Regions from separate parts of the Jeotgalibacillus malaysiensis genome, predicted to be linked through region 2. Evidence: riboswitches for the same ligand, from Rfam matches in the RefSeq annotation. Region 2 holds a riboswitch; the other holds the start of a gene.
What was found. A riboswitch is a leader RNA that binds a small molecule or an ion and turns the genes downstream of it on or off. The one in region 2 is predicted to bind FMN.

Region 1 (11,948 bases), 1.5 Mb from region 2:
GCTTCCAATATAAAACCCTATAAATCCAAAGACTGGTCCGGATATGAGAATTAAACCAGTAACTAATAAGAGTGACATCCCTTCTATGTAACCAGCTTCCTGTAACCCATTTAAAGTTGATGTGTACGAAGATATGATGAATAAAATAATCGAGTATTTCACACTCTTATTTTCAATCACATAATTTGTTGTGCTTTTTGGTTTGAACCACACTGTTAAAAATGGATTCATTTTCTAACGCCTCCCTTTTATTTTAGTACGAATGAACTGACATTTAGTTTCATATTTTACCTAAAAATAGACAGAATCATGATTGTGTACAAAAACGTATACAAGTAAACAAATTGTAAACATTATGTATACATTATTGTACACATGTAAACAAGTATGTACACATACTGATATAAAAGCATGTGTACATATATGCAAACAAGTATACAGTATTGTAAACAACAAATCTGATTTTTCAGTACTTATGATTGATTGACGTTTTACCTTCTCTTATATAAAGTTAATAGGAGCGGAGCCAATCCGTAGATTTATTTCAGGAGGTTTATTATGACTAAGACAAGAATTGCAGCAGTTGATGTTGGAAATGATTCAGTGAAAGCTTTATTTGGCCAATCAGACTATGAACTCAATATCCCCAATGTTATAGCTAGAGATCGCGAGGATCGTCCGGTAATCGGAATTGAAGATCTTCACGAAAAAGATCCACTGGACGGCTTACATATCCGCGTTCACTCCCCTGCCCTGCAGGACAATAACGCAATTTATCGTGTGGGTAACCTTGCAACAAAGAGTGATAATGCGACAGAATTGGACCCGGGCAGCAGCAAATCAGAAGAGGATCAGTCACTCGTATTGCTATTTGCAAGTATTGCACTTGATGCAGCACGTGCTGAGAGCGGCTTTGAAGCTAAAAATAACGTGATTGATGCAACTTATACACTTGGAACAGGTCTGCCTCTCAGAGAAGTAAAAGAGGGTAAGGACGTAGGTTTCCGTTCTCAGCTGCTTGGATCCGTTCATCAGGTGGAATTCCTGGTAACACCAAAATTCCAGGGTAAGAAAGTAAATATTAAATTTGAAGAAGTAAAGGTCTATCCTGAGGGGTTTGCAGCGTTTATTAACCTAGTAATGGACAATGAAGGCAAGATCATCAACCGTGACCTGATTGATAAGCAGATTCTGATTCAGGATATCGGCGGATTATCAACTGATATCGCTGTCATTCGCAACCGCAACGTTGATGACGACAAGGCGCAGGGCTTCAATCTGGGTGTATCTGAATCACTTGAAGCAATCCGTGAAGAAATCCGTTCACGCCACGGCGTAGAGCTTGATACGCGCCGTGATGTAGTGGATATCATCACGAAGAAAAATGACCGTAACCACATCATGGTGAAGGGTTCTCGTACAAGCGTACATGATATTACTGACCGCATCCTTCTTGACCTTGCGAAAAAAGAATATCGTCACCTGCGCAACGTATGGGCTAAGAATTCACAGACAGAGATCTGCTACTTTGTCGGCGGTGGTTCAATGGTGTTAAAGGACTATCTGAAGACGCTTAATAATAACCTGGATGGCTACAACATTGACTTCTTTGAAGACGAGAAAGAAAGCATCTGGATGATGGCTAACGCTTATCACAAGCTGATTAATGACTTTGTGCGCAGAAACAGTAAGGAAGCTGCTCCTAAGAAAACTGAAGCGAAAGCAGCTTCAAAATAAGGTGTATTAAATGAGTGGTACGATCAAGAAGGGACAGGCGATTACCTTTCGCCTGCCTTCTGATACACCGGACCATTTGCTGAGGGAATTGCAAAGACTGAAAGAGGCTGAGAAAAGAAACTTCTCAAGTAAAATTGCAGAATTTGCACTTGAAGGACTCGGTAAGAACTCTCAAAAAGAAAGAGAAACCATTACCGTCCCGATTCCAAAACAGCTATCCAAAGAACAACGGGCATGGCTCAGACATGCACACTCTGAAGCCTTGCTTGGTAACATCGTCTATCAGCTGTTAAATGACCCTGTAAGAGCAACAGCAATCCTGGCGTCCATGAACAGCACCTCTTTATCTGTAGATGAGGCACTCTACCTGCAGGAAGATGAGCAGGAGCCTGTTAGAGAGCCACAGTCAACACCGCCTGTTCAGCAGACACCTGAATTTGATGACCTGGACTCAATTGATTCAATCGAAATTGAGCGTGAAGAAATTCAGGAAGAAAAAGAAGAAGATTTAGATGACCTTTTAGGAAGTTTCTTGGATAAAATGAATAAATAAATGATTAAAAAGGAATCTATTGGATTAGATTCCTTTTTAATTTTATTAACTAATTTACATATTTTATAAAAATATTAATATATTAAAGTTATAGTTATGAACAGAAGAGTGTTAAGTCATGTTTGAAAAATAAATTATTTGATGAATTACCAATTCAGTGGAACGAAACGTAAGGCGGCGACTCCGGGACGATTAGTGGGAAGCTGAGACCCCGCAAGGCGAAGCCTGAGGAGGCTCAGCAACCACCGTCCGGAAAGCGTCCGCCTGAAGTGTAGTGTAACGATTAAAAAAAGCGGAACATTTTTATAAATGTCCCGCCCCTAAAATCTATTCTTCCAAACGACCCTCTGCTTTCATCTTCCTGCGTCGACTGTTCATAAATAAAATAACAGCTCCGACTGTAGAGAAAAATAAAACCATATAATCAAATGGTACAGGATCTTCTTTCGTTACGATCAAATAAAAAATTCTGATTGAATTTATGAGTAAAACAACACTTAAAATTAAATCCAGTTTTCTTAAGTCCACAATGTACCCCTTTCAAAAATCACTTATCCACATGTGGAAAAAGTTTAGCGATTTCGACAATCACTTGAGACGCTTTTTCCATGTTATCCACAGAGATATACTCAAATTTCCCGTGGAAGTTCTCTCCACCAGTGAAAACGTTCGGTGTTGGCAACCCCATATATGAGAGCTGGGAACCATCTGTACCACCGCGGATCGGCTCAATGATCGCATCGATACCAAGTGAATTCATCGCTTCTTCAGCAATATCCACGATGTGTCGCACAGGCTCAATCTTTTCACGCATATTGTAGTACTGGTCTTCAATTGTCATTTCAACAGTACCTTCACCGTGCTTAGCGTTTACTTCATCTGCTACGCGCTGCAATGTGGATTTACGTTTTTCAAATTTATCACGGTCATGGTCACGGATGATGTATTGAAGCTCCGTTTTTTCGACATCCCCATTCATCTGCATCAAATGGAAAAAGCCTTCATAGCCGGCCGTAAATTCAGGCGCTTCATTTAAAGGAAGCATCTGATTCAGCTCCATTGCAATCTTTAGTGAGTTCACCATTTTATTTTTAGCTGTGCCTGGGTGAACGTTCGTCCCATGAATCGTCAGCTTTGCGCCGGCTGCGTTAAAGCTTTCGTATTGAAGTTCTCCAAGTGGACCGCCATCAATTGTATAGGCGTAGTCAGCATCAAAGCGTTTTACATCAAACTTGTGAGGGCCGCGGCCAATTTCTTCATCCGGTGTAAAAGCAACACGGATTCTGCCATGCTTGATTTCAGGATTTTGGATCAGGTGTTCCATTGCTGTTACAATCTCAGCAATACCGGCTTTATTATCTGCACCTAACAGCGTTGTGCCATCAGTTGTGATGAGGGTGTGACCTTTGTATTTGCTCAGCTCAGGGAACTCAGCAGGTGACATTGTCACTTTTTCGTTTAACTGAATATCTCCACCGGTATATTCAACTACCTGGGGATTTACATTTGTTCCTGTAAAATCAGTCGCTGTATCAACGTGTGCAAGAAAGCCGATCGTTGGAATGTCACCTTCAGTATTTGCAGGAAGGGTAGCCATTAAATAACCGTGGTCATCTGTTTCAACGTCTTCCAGGCCAATTTCTTTAAGCTCTTTTTCTAAATGGCGAAGCAGATCCCACTGCTTTTCAGTGGAAGGTGTGGCAGGAGAATTTGGATCAGATTGTGTATCGATTTTTGCATATGTAATCAAACGGTCCATCAATTTCTGTTGCATGAGTCAACCTCCAGCATTTTTCTTTATTATAGCATGTAAAAGCACCAGTCAGGGAAACGCCCGACTGGTGCTTATCTGTTAAACGGGTCCGGTTTGCAGAGACTGCTGACGGATCCATGGCTTTAATTTTACGAATAACGGTATAAACAGTGCTGCGACACATGCTGATTTAATTAAGTTAAATGGAATAATCGCGCCGGTTGTCAGTCCTAATTTAACAGCTGGATCAAGCATGTAATCCATTCCAAAGAACCACGCATACGCAGGCAGAATCAGAAAGTAATTCAGTACTGCAAGCAGCAGAACCATTAATATAGTTCCTGCTACAAGCCCTTTAGCGAGTGCGCTTTTTGTTTTGCGTTTGTGGTAGAAGAACGCTACCGGCAGGATGAAGGCACATCCGGCAATAAAGTTTGAAAGCTCGCCGATAGGAACGCCACTGCCTTTAAAAAGATAGTACAAAATATTCTTTAATGCTTCAACAATCACACCAGCCATTGGTGAAAACATGATTGCTGCAAGTAAAGCAGGCACATCACTGAAGTCAATTTTCAGGAAATCCGGTAAAAACGGAAGTGGAAAATTGAGCATCATCAGTAAGAATGCCACTGCGCTAAGCATGGATAGCTTAACTAAAAGTTGTGTGTTTTTTAACATGAGTAGCTCCTGTCCTCGTTCCACACAGAAGTTTCGGCTTCGTACACAAATAAACCCTGCAGATTCGGCGCAATCAGCAGGGAGAATTCAGCACGAAATAAAGGGTCAGCTTTTGCAAATCCCTTATTCTTGCCTCCATCTTCTCCCATCCAGACTATACTGTCGGCCTCCGGTTCTCACGGAGTCAGCAAATAGCTCCCTATTCGCTCGCGGGCTCACTCTTACATTTACCGCCGGTCGGGAATTTCACCCTGCCCTGAAGATGGAACGATATTTAGTTTAGGATTTTAGTATAGCGCAGAGTGAATTCTTATTCAATTTAAAAGTTTTGCGCTGTAAGTTTGGCAGTTGATTTCCGTTTCAGGGGGACGCTTTCCGCGGCCGGGCGGTGAGCCAGCAGGCTTCGCCATGCTTGGTCTCACACGTCCCTTCCTGCCGCAGGAGTCGCCCCCTTCCACTTCAATCCCCTGCTGTGCAAAAACTAATATTGATTTTTATAAATAACATACCTAATAAGAAAGTGAAAATGTCCTACAAAAATGATAAAAATAAAGGATTATTAGTACATTTAATAGAATATTACGTAGAACGAAACAAACAGGGAGGATTTTATTAGATGATTAACTTCAGACAGCCGGATGTTGAGAATTTTTTTCAGACATTCGGCATTCAGACATTTACAGTAAATAAAGAAGAAACACAGCTCGTATTCAGTACAAATCTGAACGGGAAATATAACCTTTGGGCAATGGATCTGCCAAATGCATTTCCATACCCGCTCAGCTTCCATAATCAGAGCTGTTCAGAACTTGCGTACGACAAGCAGGGGCGCTACATTCTGGCAATTATGGATCAGGACGGGGACGAGAATGGTCAGATTTATGCCGTACCGCCAGCGGGTGGAAGTCTAGAACCGCTTCGTACGCATGAAGGTGCCCGGCACATGGGACTGAATCTGAGTAAAGATGGTGAGCGACTGTATTATACTTCTACTAAAGAAGATCCGACTTACCTCAAGTCGTATTGCTATGAGCTGAAAGAACAAGAAGAAAAGGTTATCCATGAAGGAACCGATGCAGCAACGTATCTTACAGCAAAAAGCCCTGATGAACAGGCGATTGTCTATGTAAAGCACTATGCAAATACGTATGTCCTAGCATTTGTAAAAAAGGACGGTCAGGAAATTTATCTGACGCCTGATCGTAAAGAACAGCATACAGTTTCAGGAGTAGAATTCGTTTCAGATCAGCAGATTTATTTTACAACGAACTACGGTGAGGATTTCTCCTACCTTGCCCGCTTTAACTTAAAGGATGAATCATTCGAAAAAGTTGCTGCAATAGAAAAAGAAGACTTCGACGGCGTTTACTATGACCAATCTTCAAACAGCCTCTATATCAGAGCTGAAAAAGGTGTGAAAGACAAGCTGTATCAATTCGATTTGAAAGAAGAAACGTTAAACGAAATTGATATCCCAACCACTGAAATTGCAGGACTGAAGGTAGCGGACTCAGGCAACCTTTACCTCGCAGGCAGAACCGCTGTCAGACCGGCAAACATTTATATGAGAAAAGACGGCCAGTGGAAGCAGCTGACAAAGTATAACGTGCCGGGCGTAAAAGAAGAGGATATGGCAGAGCCTGAGCTTCACACTTACAAGTCATTTGACGGACTGGAAATCGAAGCACAGTTCTTCAAAGCGAAGCCTGAAAACAGCAATGGTCATGTCATTCTATGGCCACACGGCGGACCACAGGCGGCAGAACGTGCAACATTCCGTTCTCTGTTTCAATTCCTGGTCTACCGCGGCTACAGCATATTCGCACCAAACTTCCGCGGCTCAACAGGATACGGACTGAAGTTCTCTAAAATGGTCGAAGGCGACTGGGGACACGGCCCACGTCTAGATAATATTGAAGGACTGGAATATTTATTTAAAAAAGGACTCGCAGACCGCGACAAAGTCCTGCTCATGGGAGGAAGCTACGGCGGTTACATGGCACTGCTCCTGCACGGCCGCCACGCAGACTACTTCAAAGCAGTCGTCGACATTTTTGGACCATGTAACCTGTTCAGCTTTATCGAATCAGTCCCCGAACACTGGAAGCCGGTCATGAAGCAGTGGGTTGGAGACCCGGTAGAAGATAAAGAAAAGCTGACAGAGGATTCACCGATTGAATACCTGGATTCAATGACTAAACCAATGTTTGTCATCCAGGGTGCAAAGGATCCGCGCGTGGTCAAAGCGGAATCAGATCAGATTGTTGAAGCGCTGAAAGGAAAAGGGCGTGATGTGAAGTACCTTGTGCTGGATGATGAGGGGCACGGATTTTCGAAGAAGGCGAATGAGATGAAGGTTTATGAGGAAGTGCTCGAGTTTTTTGATCAATATATTTAAGGTTGAATCCGTCTGATTATATCAGGCGGATTTTTTTGTATAGATCTGAAAAAAATGGAGAGAATAAAAGTAAGTGGTTAGTTTTTCTGAGATAACGTTATATTTTCATTATGTAGAACAAAAATACACTGGATTTAATGAAAAATGTATATTTAAAGATTTTTTGTTTTTCTAACAGATAACTATCTTTAATTCAAAGTAATGTTTATTGGTAATAAGTTATAAAGAAATAATGATTGATAAATAAATCACTTTAAAATTCATATTAAAGGTAAAAATATAATAACAAAATACTATTTTTAATGTGAAAAAATGTGTATTTATAACCTTTATTTACATATGATATTTCTGTAATGTGAAGTAGATTACATTTGTTGCGCTGTCATGTGAAATTTTACAAAGGAGCTTTAACGATGAAAAAACATCTATTTTTCACACTATTAGCATTCACAATTGTTGCAATGCTTCCAACTATTGTTTCTGCAGAAGGTGTTACATCTTCTATTCAGGAAAAGGTTTATGTCTTAACAGATCAAGAGAAAAAACGCTGGGGAATCAGCGACGATGCGTCCAACCCTGTAGAAACAACAGCTGGATGGAACCAGGCACTGAAGTGGGCTGGCGAGCAAGGATATACGACTTTCCGTGTTGAGGATGGGCATTATTTGATTGCGAAGGGAGAAAAAATTCATGACCAGAAAGCTAGAATTAATATGGTTGGAAACATGAAACTTTCTCTCGATAAAGATGTTGTGTTAGAAAAAGAAACAAATCAGTGGGAGGCATATAGTCTTTTACACGTAGGATCTGTTGAAAATGTGATTATCGAAGGCGGACAATTTGTTGGAGATCGTGAGACACACGACTACTCAGTTCCGGGTAAGGGGTTATCCGGAACTCATGAATGGGGAAATGGCATTAATCTTAGTGGTTCCAAAAACGTAATTATTAATGACGTAAAAATGAAAAATTTCTCAGGGGATTCAATGGAGATTGCTGGATCTATTTCAAGTGGATATTATATTAGGCATACAGATGTAACAGCCGGAGGAATTAATAGTGACGGAACTTTTAATAACGATACTGGCAAGGTAAGATCTGATAATAAAGAATTAACTGATCTAAATAAATCTAATAAAGAATTGAACTTCTGGTTGCCAAATGGTGTTGGTAAGAAAGGTTTCGATATCTATTATTATGATCAGAATGATCGTTTTATTTCAGCTGAAAAAGACTTATCTTTCTTTAAGTCAGCATTAAATGTTCCTGAGAATGCTGCTTATTATCATGCAGTATTCGACGGTGAGGTAAATGACAGTATCAAAATTAATCCCGTTTATATTAACAGAAGTCAAAATGTACAAGTTCTAAATTCTGATTTAGGTTATAGCAGAAGACAAGGAATTAGCGTAGTGGGTGGAAAAGATATTCTAATTAAAAATAATCGTATTCACCATGTTAAAGGTACTGCACCTCAAAGTGGAATTGATCTTGAAGGTGGATTCTATACAAATAAAGATATAAAGATTCATTCAAATCATTTTCATGATAACAATAAGTATGATGTAATTTTATTTGATGGTAGTCACGCAGAGGTTAAAGGTAACTTGTTTGAATCTAATGCCATAGGAGTAGCTGTCTCAAGCCCTTTTGATTATGCATCGATTATTGATAATAAGTTCAAAAACGCAGGTTTACTTGTGGTTGGAAATCAAAGCGAATTTAAAAAAAACGATATGGAAGATTCGAGCGTAAGATTAAGTGGATCAAAACTATTATTTGAAGGAAATCAACTTACTAACACTTCTCTTCACATGAGCGGTAAAAAAGATTATGACATTACAATAAAAGATTTAAATGCTCATAATAGTGATGTATATATTGATGATGAAGCAGTAAAATTTGCTAATGTTCATATCAGTGGAGAAGAAGGTACACTTCATGGGCCAGGATCAGCAAAAAGCACTTTTACAAATTTAAAAGTTTCTGGATTTAACTCTTTGTCATTACCAGCAGGTGTATATGACGGTTGTTCTTTTATAAGTGAAAATGCATCAGTACAAATCAATAAAAACAACCGCTACAAAATAAATAATTGTAAAATTGAATCGAAAAGTGACTTACTTTCAGTAAATAACCAGCCAGAAGTAGAAATTAAAAATAGTATATTTACTTTAACTGAAGATATTGGTTATGGTGCAGCGCTTTTTATACGTGGAGCTAAAAAATTTGAACTGAGTCAATCTGATATTTATGCAAAAAACAATACGGTTACACATACACCAGTCATGAAATTTGGACCTTATGGTTCTCCTAAGCCCTCTAATATTCATAATGTATCAATAATGGACGTTAATATTTATGGGAATCCTAAATATAAAAATGTGATCGGACTTGATACAACTAATTCGGGAACTGATGCACCACCATACAAATTAACTAATGTTAATATTCATTACGGAAAAGCAATCTTAAAACCATCTGATCAAATAAAATAATCATACACTGTGTAGTATAAATAAAGTTTAATTAGTTATTTAATGGAGCTGAAAATTTTGGATTTCAGCTCCTATTTTTTATTATCTACATAGGATCTCCAATTAATACAAATGTTCAGGCTTGACAAAAAATTACACCACATGTTAAATTCGAAATGTTCTTTATATAGAACAATCGAGCGAACGGAGGTGTCTTATGCGAGAAGAATGGTCAAAGCCTACATTACACTGCCTGGAAGTATCTTCAACAATGAAATTTTGGGGTGGTGGGCATCATGGTGGAGGGTGGAAAGACAAGGACGATGAGGATGATATCGACCAAATGTCTTAAGCCTTCACTTATCGACAGCCGGAGAGAGAGGGTGTCTCCGGCTTTAAAAAAGAGGTGAACCTTTGTGTATAAAATCATTACTACTCCTGAAGAGGAAGCTGCATTTAGAGGTATATGGAATAAGGCCACGGCTGAAGCGGGCTGGTTGGATGACCCATATTATCAGGAAGCTGTTCGCTATTTTATTTTACACAACTCGCATAAAAACATCATTGGCACCATAGAGTTTGTACCTTGCACGATGATACCTGCTGAAAAAATAAATTACAGATACTCTTCTGGGGCTTTTTTAAAAGACACTGTCTGGGAAATTGATCGTGTTACACTTGTTGAAGGATACAGAAAAAAAGGATTTATGAAATACATTTTTAAAGCGATCAAGCATCATTATAAGACCTACCAGCCAGAAGGTTATATCGGATTAATGGATAAGAAATTCTATGATAACATTCAGAGGTTTTGTGGAAGTGACCTTAAAAAAACCGGACCGGTCTGGCGCAATCAAAATTCTGCATTAGTTCCGGTGTATTTTCCTGTAAAAGAAATCGCCAAAAGAAAAAAGTACCTCTATTATGCCAAAATTGCTTTTTATTACTCTTATTTAAATTATAAAAAGCTAAGAATAAAATGGGTACCTGGTCTGAAATTAAGAAAGGTTAAAAAACGTATTGACATGTTCTTTATAAAGAACTAAAATGAGAGAGAATATAAATCTATCAGAATAATCTATATTTATTTTAATTGATAAGGCGAAAAGCCTAATTTTTTTAACTAAATCGTTCTTTATAAAGAAAAAGTCAAGAGTGGAAGGTGATAACGTTGAACCAGAAAAGTAACGGCTCATATACACCAGGATCCAGGGATATAAATCTACTGGAATACATTCAAGTTATTAAGAAGAGGCTGATTCTAATCATTCTTCTCGCAGTTGCATTCGGAGGGTTAGCGTACTATTACAATAATTTGAATTACTCACCATTATATCAGACGTCAACACGGGTAATTATTACGTCAACTGATGTATCCATGAAGACGCTCATGGTAATGATGAAGGATCCAACAGTTATGGATCAGGTAGCAGCAGATCTGGGAATTGATCGTTCTCCGCAGGCGCTGTCTTCTCAGGTTACAGTCGAGCAGCTGGATGAATCACAGGTTGTAAGTCTATCAGTTACTGACAGTGACCCCGAATTGGCTGCAGCGATTGCAAATGCTACAGCAGCAAACTTTAAAGTGCAGGCACGCAGCTTATTAGCATTTGAAGCAGTTCAATTACTGACAGAAGCGCAGCCTAATTATGGACCAATTAATCCAATCAGTAACCGGACTGTCTATATGGCAGCAGCAGCAGGGTTCGCTCTAGGAATCGGACTTGCGTTCTTTATGGATACCTTAGATAACGCAATCAGAAAAGAAGAAGAAATTGAAACGTATCTTGGCATCCCGGTCATCGGTAAAATCCCGGACGGCAGAAAGAAAAAGGTGTTAAAGCAGCCTAGAAAGAAAGTAACACCAATTAAAGGCGGTGAAACGATTGATATTGCAAAAAAAGCAGTCGACAGCGGCAGATAAAAAAAGAAAGCTTTATACGTTTTTATATCCGGATTCGGGTATGACCGATCAATTTCACACAATGCGAACCAATATTAAATTCTTAACTGAAAATAAATCAGTGAAGACAGTTTTATTTACCTCATCAGCTAAGAAGGATGGCAAAACAACAGCAGCTGTTAATCTGGCTTCCTTATTGGCACACCAGAAAGAAAAGGTGCTGCTGATTGATGCAAATTTAAGAAATCCAGTGATCCATCATTACTTCCAGCTGGAAAACAACGAAGGACTAACAGCTGTTTTAAAAGGCAAAAAGCATTTAAATGAAGTATTGATCAAAAATGATTTAAATAAACTGGATGTGTTAACAGGCGGTCAGGGTGAATACAATCCGGCAGAGCTGTTGAGCGGGGAACAGATGAAGCAACTGCTCCAGAAGGTTTCTCAGG
Region 2 (11,948 bases):
AACATCTTGAAAAAAGACCGCTCTCGTTTATGAACGGGCCGGCATATCTTGCAGAAAAAAACCAGGATGTTGAGATCATTCCTGTTTCAGCTTATTACACTTTCCGGCATGATCAGCGGCCTGAACTTTTTATCTCAATTGGAACACCCGTTAGAAATGAAAATATCGAGAAGATGAATAGAAATGAAAAAAGCGATTTCTTTCGACGCACACTTGAGGAATCCCTTAATCAGGTTAAAACTGATGTTATAAATGAAAACATACATGACTATAAAAAGTTTATCAGTGGCTTTAAAACATCTAGCGAATGGCTGGAAGTATTAAAAAGAAAATAAGTTATAAGGGTCTGAAGGGGGATTGAACGTGGTTATTTACATCAGTATATTATTCATTTTTTTACTGCTTACCGTCATGAACATACTTACAATGCCCCGTTTGAAGGATCAGTCAGATCATGAATCTTCAAAGGTTTCAATCCTGATCCCTATGAGAAACGAACAGGCAAATGCCGCCGACGTTATAGATTCCGTTTTGAAATCAACTTATATGAATAAAGAGATTATCGTTTTAAACGATCACTCTGAAGACCTGACTGAAAACATACTGGATACATACAGGGGTAAGATTAAAGTCATTCAGGGAGAAAAACTGCCTGAACGGTGGGTAGGGAAAGTGTTTGCCTGTCATCAGCTGAGCAGGCAGGCGACAGGAGATTACTATTGTTTTATAGATGCGGACGTCAGACTTGAGCCCGATGCAATTTCAAAAGGACTTCATTTATTGAAAAAACATCATGCCGGTCTAATTACTGGTTTTCCTCAATTTCCGGCAAAAACATTTTTGGCAAAGTTACTTGTACCACTTCAGCATTTTTTTGTTTTTTTTCATTTGCCGAACATAGTCGCAAATCATTCAACTAAACCTGCTTTTACAGCTGCTCATGGCGCATTTATGTTATTTGATAAAAATGCCTATTTAGCATCAGGAGGACATTATGCAGTCAGGCATTCGCTGGTAGAGGATATACATATAACGAGAACTTTAAAACAAAATGGCTTCAGATGTATTCTGAGCAATGTGACGAAATCAATCACATGTGATATGTATGAGACAAATGCTGAAGTATGGGGAGGCTTCACAAAAAACATCTTCACAGGGATTGGCAGGTCGGTACCTGCAGCATTTCTTGTCGCATTATTTTATATCAGCTTTTATTTTATTCCGCTACCTCTATTTTTGATCGGTGTATTCAGCGGGAATTGGATGCTGACTGTTCCGCTCTTAATTATTTTTCTACAGACATTTTTAATAGATGCTGCCACCAGTCAATCTAAGCTGCATTTTTTACTTATGCCTATCTCTGCAATCGCTTTAGTTATACTGCTGAGTACTGCAGCAATAAAAGGATTGAACGGCAGCGGGTATAAATGGAAGGGACGGATCTACCAATGAAGAGGATATGTATCGTCGGGGCCGGTCTTGGCGGACTTTCTGCTGCCATCAGGCTCCAGTCAATCGGATATCAGGTTACAATTATAGAAAAAAACGACCATGCCGGCGGCAAAATGATGCCGGTCAAATTAGGTGAGTATCACTTTGACTTTGGACCAAATACGATTACAATGCCGTGGGTTTTTAAAAATGTTTTAAAAGATACAGGATTCGATTTGAATGACTACCTTTCATTTATCAGGCTCGAACGTCATACTAAAAATATCTTTTCAGATGGTACAGTTTTTACTCAATCAGTCCATCCGGATGAAATGATTAAACAGCTTAATGAAATTGATCCTGAAGCTGCTTCTCTATACTGGGATTACCTGATAGAAATCGAACGTCTGTACAGCATTTCTGAAAAAGCATTTTTCCCAAAGGCCATTACATCACTGTGTGATTTTCTCGATCCTGCTATGGCAAGAGCATTTATGCGGGTCAGGCCATTTAAGAAACTGTATAAATTTAATCAGAAATACTTTTCAAATCCTGACATCCAGAAAGTTTTTAATCGATATGCGACATATATTGGTTCTTCTCCTTATCAGAGTCCTGCTACTTTTGCGATGATTGGCTATCTGGAAATGGTATCAGGTGTATTTACTGTTAAAGGTGGAAATACCAAAATTGCTACTGCTTTTGAAGACGTATTTATAAAACTTGGGGGGGAAATAGTCTTTAATGAAACTGTCAAGGAAATTACGGTTAAGCAGAAATATGCTCAGTTATTAGTGACTGAAAGCGGACGTACTTTTGAGTTTGATCAGATCATTATAAATGGGGATTTTGTGACATCAACAAAAAATCTGATAAAGGAGTCTGACCGTCCAGGTTTAACGGACCGGAAGCTTGATCAGTACGAACCCTCTATTTCGGCTTTTGTCATATTAGCAGGGTTAAAAGAATTTCAACCGGATATACATCATCATCAGGTATATTTTCCTGAACATTACGATCAGGAATTTGAAGATATCTTTACACATAAAAAAATGCCGGATGATCCAACAATCTATATTAGCCACAGTGCTTATACAGACAGGAGTATAACAAAAGGCAGCAATCTGTTTATACTTGTGAACGCACCGGCAGCAGAAATACCCGATATTCAATCATATAAAGAGAAGATCTACCGTAAACTTGAGGATAAAGGGATTCCAATCAGTGAACAGCTTGAATGTGAAAAGATATTTACACCAGACTCTTTGAAACATCTTTTTAAAGCTTATAAAGGGTCAATTTACGGGATTTCTTCAAATTCAATGAAGGACGCATTTTTACGACCCGGTAATAAGAGCAGATTTGTTCATAATCTTTATTATACCGGGGGCTCCACACACCCTGGCGGAGGTTCTCCAATGGTCGTAATGAGTGGGTTAAATGTTGCAGAATCAATCATAAAAGAAAACGGCTCTTTCCGTTTGAATTGATTCAGGTATAATAGACGGGTAATGAATTTTTAGATTGGAGTATCACATGAAGAAAATATTGTTTACAGGCGGAGGTTCGGCAGGTCATGTCTCAGTGAACACTGCACTCATTCCTGAATTTGTGAAAAATAAATGGCATGTCTCTTACATCGGTTCAAGAGATGGAATTGAAAAAGACATAATTACAGAAAAATTTCCGGATGTTCCTTATTACGGTATTTCAAGTGGAAAGTTAAGAAGGTATTTTTCAGTAAAAAACTTCTCAGATCCTTTCCGTGTTCTCGCTGGTACTGTACAGGCATACCTGAAAATTAAAAAAATTAAGCCTGATGTCATTTTTTCTAAAGGCGGATTTGTATCTGTGCCGGTTTTGCTGGCAGCAAAACTGGCTGGAGTACCGGTGGCAATCCACGAATCTGATGTAACACCTGGACTTGCGAACAAATTAGCGATGCCTTTTGCGACGAAGATTTATACGACATTCAGAGAAACGCTTCAATATGTACCTGCAGAAAAAGCCACCTGTGCAGGTGCGATTATCCGTGAGGAGCTTTTTAGCGGATCGAGAGAAAAAGGAATGACATTTGCAGGGTTGGACCAGCCAAAGCCTGTCATATTAATCATGGGTGGCAGTCTTGGTGCCAAGGGTATTAATACGACTGTCAGAAATGCCCTTCCTGAATTAACAGAGCATTATTCTATTATTCATTTGTGCGGTAAGGGAAATGTCGTTGAAAATCAAAATCCTGATTATATTCAGTATGAATTCGTTTCAGGTGAGTTACCGGATCTGATCGCAGCATCGGACTTAGTTATTTCAAGAGCAGGATCAAATTCAATTTTTGAATTTCTCGCTTTAAAAAAGCCGATGATTTTAATTCCTCTGTCAAGAGAAGCAAGCAGAGGAGACCAGATATTAAATGCTAATTCTTTTGTACAGCAGGGCTTTGCATTAAAGCTTGAAGAAGAAGAATTAACAACTGAATCTCTCCTCACAGCTGTCAGACAGTTAAGAGATCAGCAGTGGACGATGATTGAGAAGATGGATGAAGCACCTCCTTCGTACACGATCAGTCAAATGGCACAGGAAATAACAGAGCTATCAAAAAACAGCGGACTTTAGTTTGCTGTTTTTTTTGAGCTCAGAATCCGTTTACCCCTGACCAGACAGGGAAAAGTAAAACATTGAATAACAGGAGGTTTGAGAATATGGACGTATTAGTTATCGGAGCGGCCGGAACAACTGGAAAACTCACAATTAATAAGCTTGCTAAAAGAAATAAATATTATGCAAGAGGAATGGTCAGAAAAGAATCACAGTTTGAAGAAATTGAAAAGCTGGGTGGTCTTCCAGTGCTTGGTGACCTTGAAGGTGATTTTGAACAGGCATTTGATGAAGTTGATGCGGTGATATTTGCAGCAGGTTCCGGAGGTCATACCGGTAACGATAAAACAAAAGCTGTAGACGAGAATGGGGCGATCAGGGCAATAGACCTCTCAGTGAAAAAAGGGATTAAAAAATTTGTGATGTTAAGCGCAATTGGAGCAGGTGATTTGTCAACGATGGAAATCAGTGATGATATGAAAACCTATTACGATGCGAAACATAAAGCAGACAAACATCTTGAAAATAGCGGTTTAAACTATTCAATCGTTAGACCTGGACTGCTGACTAATAACAATGAAACAGGAAAAATCAGAGCTGATGAGGTTCTAACTGACCGTTCAGGTGACATCACAAAGGCTGATGTTGCAGCAGTTCTTGTTTTAGCGCTTGAACATGAAAATCTTAACAATAAAGCAGTTGAGATATTAAATGATGAAGAAGATATGATTACAGCACTCAATAGGATATAAAAAAATCACCGGACAATGGTCCGGTGATTTTATGCTTCGAGTGCATTTTCAGTTTCATTCTGCGTACGCATATGGACGAGCGTATATAAATCTTTAGTTATAACATAAAGATTAAATAGATTTTCTTCTCTATTAATCTCATCATAAAGTGCTTTGTTCGTTTCATTCGCCGATACAACATAAGGAAGTTTTTCTGCTGCTTTTTGTGATCTGAGATTTGTTTTTCTGATTCTGAGGTAAACATTTTCAATTCCAAGCTCGTAAAATAATTCATTGAAAAAAGCTTCTTTAGCAGCCTGGTTGTATCCGAGGCCGTGGTAAGGCTTACCGAGCCAGGTACCTAGAAAGCCACTATTATTTTGCACATCAAATAAGCTGATCGTGCCTGCGGGATTTCCCCATTCATCTAAAATCGTTCTTGAAATGATCTCACCGCGTTCTTCAGCTTCTATCATCTGTTTGATCATAAACAATAATTCTTCAGAAGAAGATGCTTTTTGTCTGATATAAGGGTATACGTCTGGATGTGTCATTAATTCAAACAGCGCCTGGCTTTCGTGTACGTCACGTTTTTTTATCATGGTTTTAGCCCTCCATAAAAGGGCAGTATCCTGACAGGACCTGTAGAACACCACCCTCGAAATTTTTCATTGCGTTCATAAAAAATTTCGGGGTGGGAATCGAACCCACTAGAACCAGCTGATCAGCTGGTGGCGCACCATTTGCCTTCCCTCCATAACAGACTCATATGACAGTCTTATGGCATCTTTGTATCGTAAACTTATTTAGTTTCTTCTACATATTTGCATCTAAATCATACAAAAAAAATGTGCATTTGAGAATAGTTTTTTTGCCTTATTTGAAAATTATTTTTTCTGGTCCTGATAGACAATATCCCCTTTGATCATCGTGAATACAGGTGAAGACATAAAATGCAGTGGATGCTCACTCCAGAGTACCAAATCAGCTTCTTTTCCAGGCTCAATGCTGCCGATTTTATCGCCTATTCCAAGGTTTTTTGCAGGATTAATGGTAATGGCTTCAAGTGCTGCCTGAATAGATAATCCCTCACGCACAGCGATCGCTGCACAGACATTCAAATATTGAATAGGCGTATAGGGATGGTCTGTAGTAATGGATACTTCAATTCCGGCGTCATGGAGTACCTGATACGTTTTCCAAGATTTATTTCTAAGCTCTACTTTTGATTTTCTGGTAAATGTAGGGCCTACACATACTTTTGCTCCGGAGCGTTTCACTTCATCTGTAATCAGATGTCCTTCTGTACAATGCTCGATCCTCAGATCCAGATCAAATTCCTCAGCAAGCCGGATTGCAGTAACAATATCATCTGCACGATGAGCGTGAATTCTGACCGGTATTTCCCGGCTTAAAGCTTTTTGAAGTGCACTTAACCGGAGGTCATTTGTGCCGTCAAAGTTTTTTGCAAGGTAGAGCTGCTCTCTTAGCATCCCCATAATTCCCATACGGGTGATCGAATCATTAGAACCATTTGAATGCATCCGTTTCGGATTTTCTCCCAGCGCCATTTTCAAGCCGGATTCCGGGTTTACGATCATAGATTGAACTGTTTTCCCATTCGTTTTAATAATCGCAGTAATCCCACCGATCACATTCGCACTCCCCGGCAGTATATTCACTGTCGTAACCCCGTGTGACCGGGCATTTAAAAAACCTTCATCGAGCGGATAAACACCATCGATTGCACGAATGTGAGGGGTCATCGGCTCAATCGATTCATTCGCGTCATTTCCCGCCCATCCTGTTCCTTCATCATAAAGTCCAAGATGAGTGTGTACATCAATCAGGCCCGGAGTCAAATGCTGTCCCGAGCAATCGATTACTTTTGCATCCTGATGTCCTATTATGGTGTCTTTTACTTCTTTAATTATGCCATTCTCAACTAAAACATCACCATACTGAATCATTGAAGAAGTAATTGGATAGACAACAGCATCCTTAAGTAAAATCTTCATGTGACAGCCCTCCTGAGTATACGATTTATAACTTAATTTTACTTGAATCAATATTAAGAGAAAAGAATTTTCAGAAAGAATACTAATTTGAGTACTGTTTCCTTTACAAATATAAGAGATATCCGACATAATAGTAAGACAATAAAATAACGTACCTTTCGGGGCAGGGTGAAATTCCCTACCGGCGGTGATGAGCAGCTGCTCTTAGTCCGTGACCCGGTGTTACCGGTGGATTTGGTGAGATTCCAAAGCCGACAGTTATAGTCTGGATGGGAGAAAGGAATTGCGTTTTAACACATGTGTTGAACGCTTATTTCGTCATGATCAAACTCCCGTCAGAAGCGGGAGTTTTTTGTGTTTATTCCTCAATATACGTATGGTCGTTACCGGGAGATGGTGTAGTTGTATGAAAAATGGATGAAAACAGCAATTAGTCTTGCTCAGGCAACGCAGGGTCAAACTTCTCCAAACCCTGCAGTTGGCAGTGTAGTTGTAAAGAATGGAAAAGTAATTGGCATGGGTGCTCATTTAAAGCCCGGAGAGGCACATGCTGAGGTCCATGCATTGCAGATGGCTGGAGATCAGGCAGAAGGTGCAACCATATATGTAACGCTTGAACCATGTTCTCATTATGGCAAAACACCGCCATGTGCCGATCTGATTATAAATAAGAAAATAAGCAAAGTTGTGATCGGCAGTACTGATCCGAATCCAAAAGTGTCAGGTCAGGGTATAAATAAATTAATAGATGCCGGAATAGAAGTGGTGACCGGTGTGTGTCAGACAGAAACCGATGCACTGAATGAATACTTCTTTCATGCAATGAAGCATAAAAAACCATTCGTGACCCTGAAAACAGCGATGTCACTTGATGGAAAAACTGCAACAAATACCGGGCACAGTAAATGGGTGACCGGTCCGGAAGCAAGAAAAGATGTTCATCGCGACAGACATCTGCATGATGCCATTCTAGTAGGCGTTAATACAGTTAAATATGATGATCCTTCATTAACGGTCAGGCTTTCGGAAGGCGGAGTATCCCCGCATAGAGTTATACTTGATACTCAGCTCTCAATTCCAATTCACTCAAAACTTCTGCATGACGGAGAATCAGCGGTTCATGTGATATGCGGAAAAAATGCGGACCGCGATAAAGAATTTAATTTAAATCAACTTAAAAATGTATCTGTTTACAGAATGAAACAGGATTCAATTCAGATCCAGTCAGTATTGACCTATCTGTTCGGACTGGGGATTCATTCTGTTTATGTTGAAGGTGGAAGCGAAATCCACGCCTCATTTATACATTCAAAAGCAGTGAACAGATTCATCTCTTATATAGCCCCAAAAATGATTACTGGTCATAATGCTAAAGGGGTTATAGGCGGTACTGGTATCGAGCACATGGATCAAGCACAAAACATGCAGATTGTTCACACAGAGATGGTTGGCACTGACCTTAAGATCATTGCAATTCCAAAGGGAGATGAATAAATGTTTACCGGTTTAATTGAAGAAGTAGGGACAGTTCACAACCTGCAAAAAGGCAAAAATTCTATGATCCTGACAATTGAGTGCTATAAAATTCTGGATGACGCTAAAATCGGCGACAGTATTTCCATTAATGGCGTGTGTCTGACCGTCACAGACCTCTCAGCGCACCAATTTTCAGTGGATGTCATGCCTGAGACGATGAAATCCACAACGCTGCATGAATTAAAAAAAGGGTCAAAAGTGAACCTTGAACGTGCAATGGCTGCAGTAGGACGGTTCGGGGGACACTTTGTAAGTGGACACGTAGACGGTACTGGCGTTATACAATCGATGAAAAGAGAAGAAAATGCCATATATATTTATATTCAAGTACCTGAGGAGCTGATCAAATACTTTATGATGAAAGGTTCAGTTGCAGTGGATGGAACTTCATTAACCGTATTTGATGTCCAAAAGAATGCGTTTATGATCTCATTGATTCCGCAGACGGCTGACGACACAATCATCGCCTCAAAATCGCCTGGCAGTATAGTAAATATAGAATGTGACATGATTGCAAAATATGTTCAAAACTTAATACAGCCACAATCTACTGGAATAGATGAATCTTATCTGAGAGAGAATGGGTTTATGTAAAGACACAGGAGGCATGATGATATGTTCAATACAATTGAAGAAGCTTTAGAGGATCTAAGAAATGGTAAGCCGGTCATTGTAGTTGACGATGAAGACCGTGAAAATGAAGGGGATTTTATCGGGTTATCAGAAAAAGCAACACCTGAGATGATCAATTTTATGATTACTGAAGGCCGGGGACTGGTCTGTACGCCTATTACTGAAGAACGTGCAGAAGAGCTTCAGCTGAAACCCATGACTGATACGAACACTGACTCACACGGTACAGCTTTTACAGTCAGTGTGGATCACAAAGACACCACAACCGGAATCAGTGCGCCTGAAAGAGCATTAACGGTAAGAGCATTAATTGATGAAGATGCAAAAGCGGCTGATTTTAAGCGTCCAGGTCATATATTTCCACTTGTCGCAAAAAAGGGAGGCGTTTTGAAAAGAGCCGGCCATACTGAAGCAGCTGTTGACCTGGCAGTGTTAAGCGGCTCAAAACCATCAGGTGTGATTTGTGAAATCATTAATGAAGACGGAACAATGGCGCGTGTACCTGAATTGCAAAAAATCGCTAAGAAGTTTGATTTGAAGCTGATCACGATTGAAGACTTGATCGCATTCAGACGAAACAAAGAACAGCTTGTGAAAAGAGAAGTTGAAACATTCATGCCTACTGAGTTCGGTGAATTCCAGGCAGTAGCCTATACTGAGATTCTGACCGGGCAGGAGCATGTTGCATTAGTTAAAGGTGATATTAAAGCTGGAGAACCAGTTCTGGTCAGGGTTCATTCAGAATGTCTGACTGGAGATGTATTCGGTTCAAACCGCTGTGATTGCGGACCTCAGCTGTACGCAGCATTGTCTCAAATTGAGCGTGAAGGTAACGGAATCCTCTTGTATATGCGTCAGGAAGGCCGGGGCATTGGCCTTGTCAATAAACTGAAAGCATATAAGCTTCAAGAAGAAGGGCTGGATACCGTTGAAGCAAATCATAAACTTGGATTTGCAGCCGACCTCAGAGATTATGGAATTGGCGCACAGATTCTGAAAGACCTGGGTGTCACACAAATGAGGCTGTTAACGAATAATCCGAGAAAAATTGCAGGTGTCAGAGGCTATGGACTTGAAGTGACAGACCGTGTAGCCATTCAGATGCCAACCAAAGAACAAAATGCAAAATACCTTGAAACAAAAAAATCCAAGCTTGGACACATGCTGAATCTATAGGAGGAATCATCAATGAAAAAAGTATATGAAGGTCATTTATCAGGATCAGGATTAAAAGTTGCAATTGTAGTAAGCAGATTTAATGAATTTATTACAGGTAAGTTATTAAGCGGGGCAGAGGATGCGCTTAAAAGACATGGCGTAGAAGAAGCTGACGTATCCGTTGCATGGGTACCTGGTGTGTTTGAAATCCCGGTCGTTACACAGCGACTGGCAAAGTCAGGGAAATATGATGCTGTCATCACACTTGGCACAGTCATCAGAGGCGCTACACCGCATTTTGAATATGTAAGTAACGAAGTATCAAAAGGTGTTGCCAAAGTAGCACTTGACGAAGGAATGCCGGTTATTTTCGGTGTGCTGACGACTGACACAATTGAGCAGGCAATAGAACGCGCTGGAACAAAAGCCGGGAACAAAGGCTGGGAAGCAGCTACTGCTGCGATCGAAATGGCCAGCCTGTTTAAAAGAATGGATGTTTAAGAACTTTTACCGGTTATCAATCTGATAGCCGGTTTTTTCACGCGAAAAGGATGACAGCAACACTTTTACATCGTATAATAAACTCTTGTGGCTCGCCGTCTAACGGTTTGAGCGGGTAGGGAGAGGGCGCTTGCAAAGGCAGGCTATATAATGAAATCAGGAGGATTTTTTGAGTTAGAACAACATGGCACTTCAGTTAAAAAGGAAGTGACCGCAGGCGTCATCGGGTTTTTTACAATCGTGTACATTGTAGCAGTCAATGCACTGATTTTATCAGAATCCGGTATGCCGTTTGAAGGTGCTGTGATCGCAACGATTGCTGTGAGTGCATTAGGTTGTATACTGATGGCATTCATCGGAAAGGCACCGATTATTTTAGTTCCAGGTATGGGGATTAACGCAATGTTCACCTATACGCTGGTTCAATCTATGGGCTTTACTTGGCAGGAAGCTTTAACGATCGTGACATTTTCAGGCGTTTTATTTGTGATTGTCGCCTTCACAAAACTGTCAGGTGTTTTGAGTGAAGCCATTCCCCAGTCATTGAAAGATGCTATTACAGTTGGGCTTGGATTCTTTTTACTATTAATTGGGCTAGAAAAAGGATCTCTCGTGATTCAGGGGGAAAATTCAATCCTTGCAATTGGACATTTTAATGAACCTCAAACACTGGCAACCATCATTACACTGCTGGTAGCGCTGGTTCTATTTATTAAAAATGTACCAGGCCACTTTTTATGGACCATTCTTTTTGGAACTGGTCTTGCCTTTTTGATGAACATTACTCCTGAAAGCGCAGGAAGCGCTGAATTGTCAGCAGATTCTGTTGTCTGGTTCCAGCTTTCATTTGACAGCTGGCTGCAGATTCCTTTCTGGATCGCTGTATTTTCAATGACAATGGTGCTCGTCTTTGAAAATATCGGTCTCGTGCACGGACATACAAACTTTATTAAACGACCTGAAAAATATTCAGGCGCGCTAAAAGCGAATGCATTGTCAGCTTTCAGTTCAGGTATACTCGGCTCAAGTCCAACTGTTTCAACAGTTGAATCAACCGCTTCGATGGCAGCCGGCGGAAGAACCGGACTGACAACACTCACTGTAGGTGTATTGTTTATCGCTTCAGCAGCGTTTATACCATTTATGAGCTATATTCCCGATCACGCGATTGCACCTATTCTGATCATCATTGGGATATTAATGATTCAGCAGATGAGACATATGAATATGGAAGATTTCACAGAATCGATTCCATCTATTATGTTGATTGTGATGATTCCTTTCACTTACAGTATTGCTGATGGTATTGCGATCGGATTTATCCTTTATCCATTATTAAAGTTCG

Region 1: it holds a riboswitch for FMN, as region 2 does, so the genes downstream of both, LG330_RS17145 (ECF transporter S component) here and ribD (bifunctional diaminohydroxyphosphoribosylaminopyrimidine deaminase/5-amino-6-(5-phosphoribosylamino)uracil reductase RibD) in region 2, are expected to answer to the same signal.

Annotation. Positions count from the first base shown of each region.
Region 1 covers NZ_CP085252.1:3,302,399-3,314,346, reverse strand. The annotation lists gene LG330_RS17170 (YIP1 family protein) at 1-231, opposite strand, end outside; gene LG330_RS17165 (ParM/StbA family protein) at 559-1,737, shown strand; gene LG330_RS17160 (hypothetical protein) at 1,748-2,290, shown strand; gene LG330_RS17155 (hypothetical protein) at 2,618-2,818, opposite strand; gene pepT (peptidase T) at 2,838-4,064, opposite strand; gene LG330_RS17145 (ECF transporter S component) at 4,143-4,721, opposite strand; FMN riboswitch at 4,855-4,989, opposite strand; gene LG330_RS17140 (S9 family peptidase) at 5,338-7,119, shown strand; gene LG330_RS17135 (right-handed parallel beta-helix repeat-containing protein) at 7,533-9,617, shown strand; gene LG330_RS17130 (hypothetical protein) at 10,013-10,642, shown strand; gene LG330_RS17125 (YveK family protein) at 10,768-11,520, shown strand; gene LG330_RS17120 (CpsD/CapB family tyrosine-protein kinase) at 11,483-11,948, shown strand, end outside.
Region 2 covers NZ_CP085252.1:1,822,977-1,834,924, reverse strand. The annotation lists gene LG330_RS09880 (lysophospholipid acyltransferase family protein) at 1-335, shown strand, start outside; gene LG330_RS09875 (glycosyltransferase) at 364-1,452, shown strand; gene LG330_RS09870 (phytoene desaturase family protein) at 1,449-2,921, shown strand; gene LG330_RS09865 (undecaprenyldiphospho-muramoylpentapeptide beta-N-acetylglucosaminyltransferase) at 2,968-4,044, shown strand; gene LG330_RS09860 (SDR family oxidoreductase) at 4,131-4,778, shown strand; gene LG330_RS09855 (GNAT family N-acetyltransferase) at 4,808-5,359, opposite strand; gene LG330_RS09850 (amidohydrolase) at 5,645-6,775, opposite strand; FMN riboswitch at 6,926-7,060, shown strand; gene ribD (bifunctional diaminohydroxyphosphoribosylaminopyrimidine deaminase/5-amino-6-(5-phosphoribosylamino)uracil reductase RibD) at 7,193-8,269, shown strand; gene ribE (riboflavin synthase) at 8,270-8,905, shown strand; gene LG330_RS09835 (bifunctional 3,4-dihydroxy-2-butanone-4-phosphate synthase/GTP cyclohydrolase II) at 8,927-10,120, shown strand; gene ribE (6,7-dimethyl-8-ribityllumazine synthase) at 10,133-10,603, shown strand; gene LG330_RS09825 (NCS2 family permease) at 10,754-11,948, shown strand, end outside.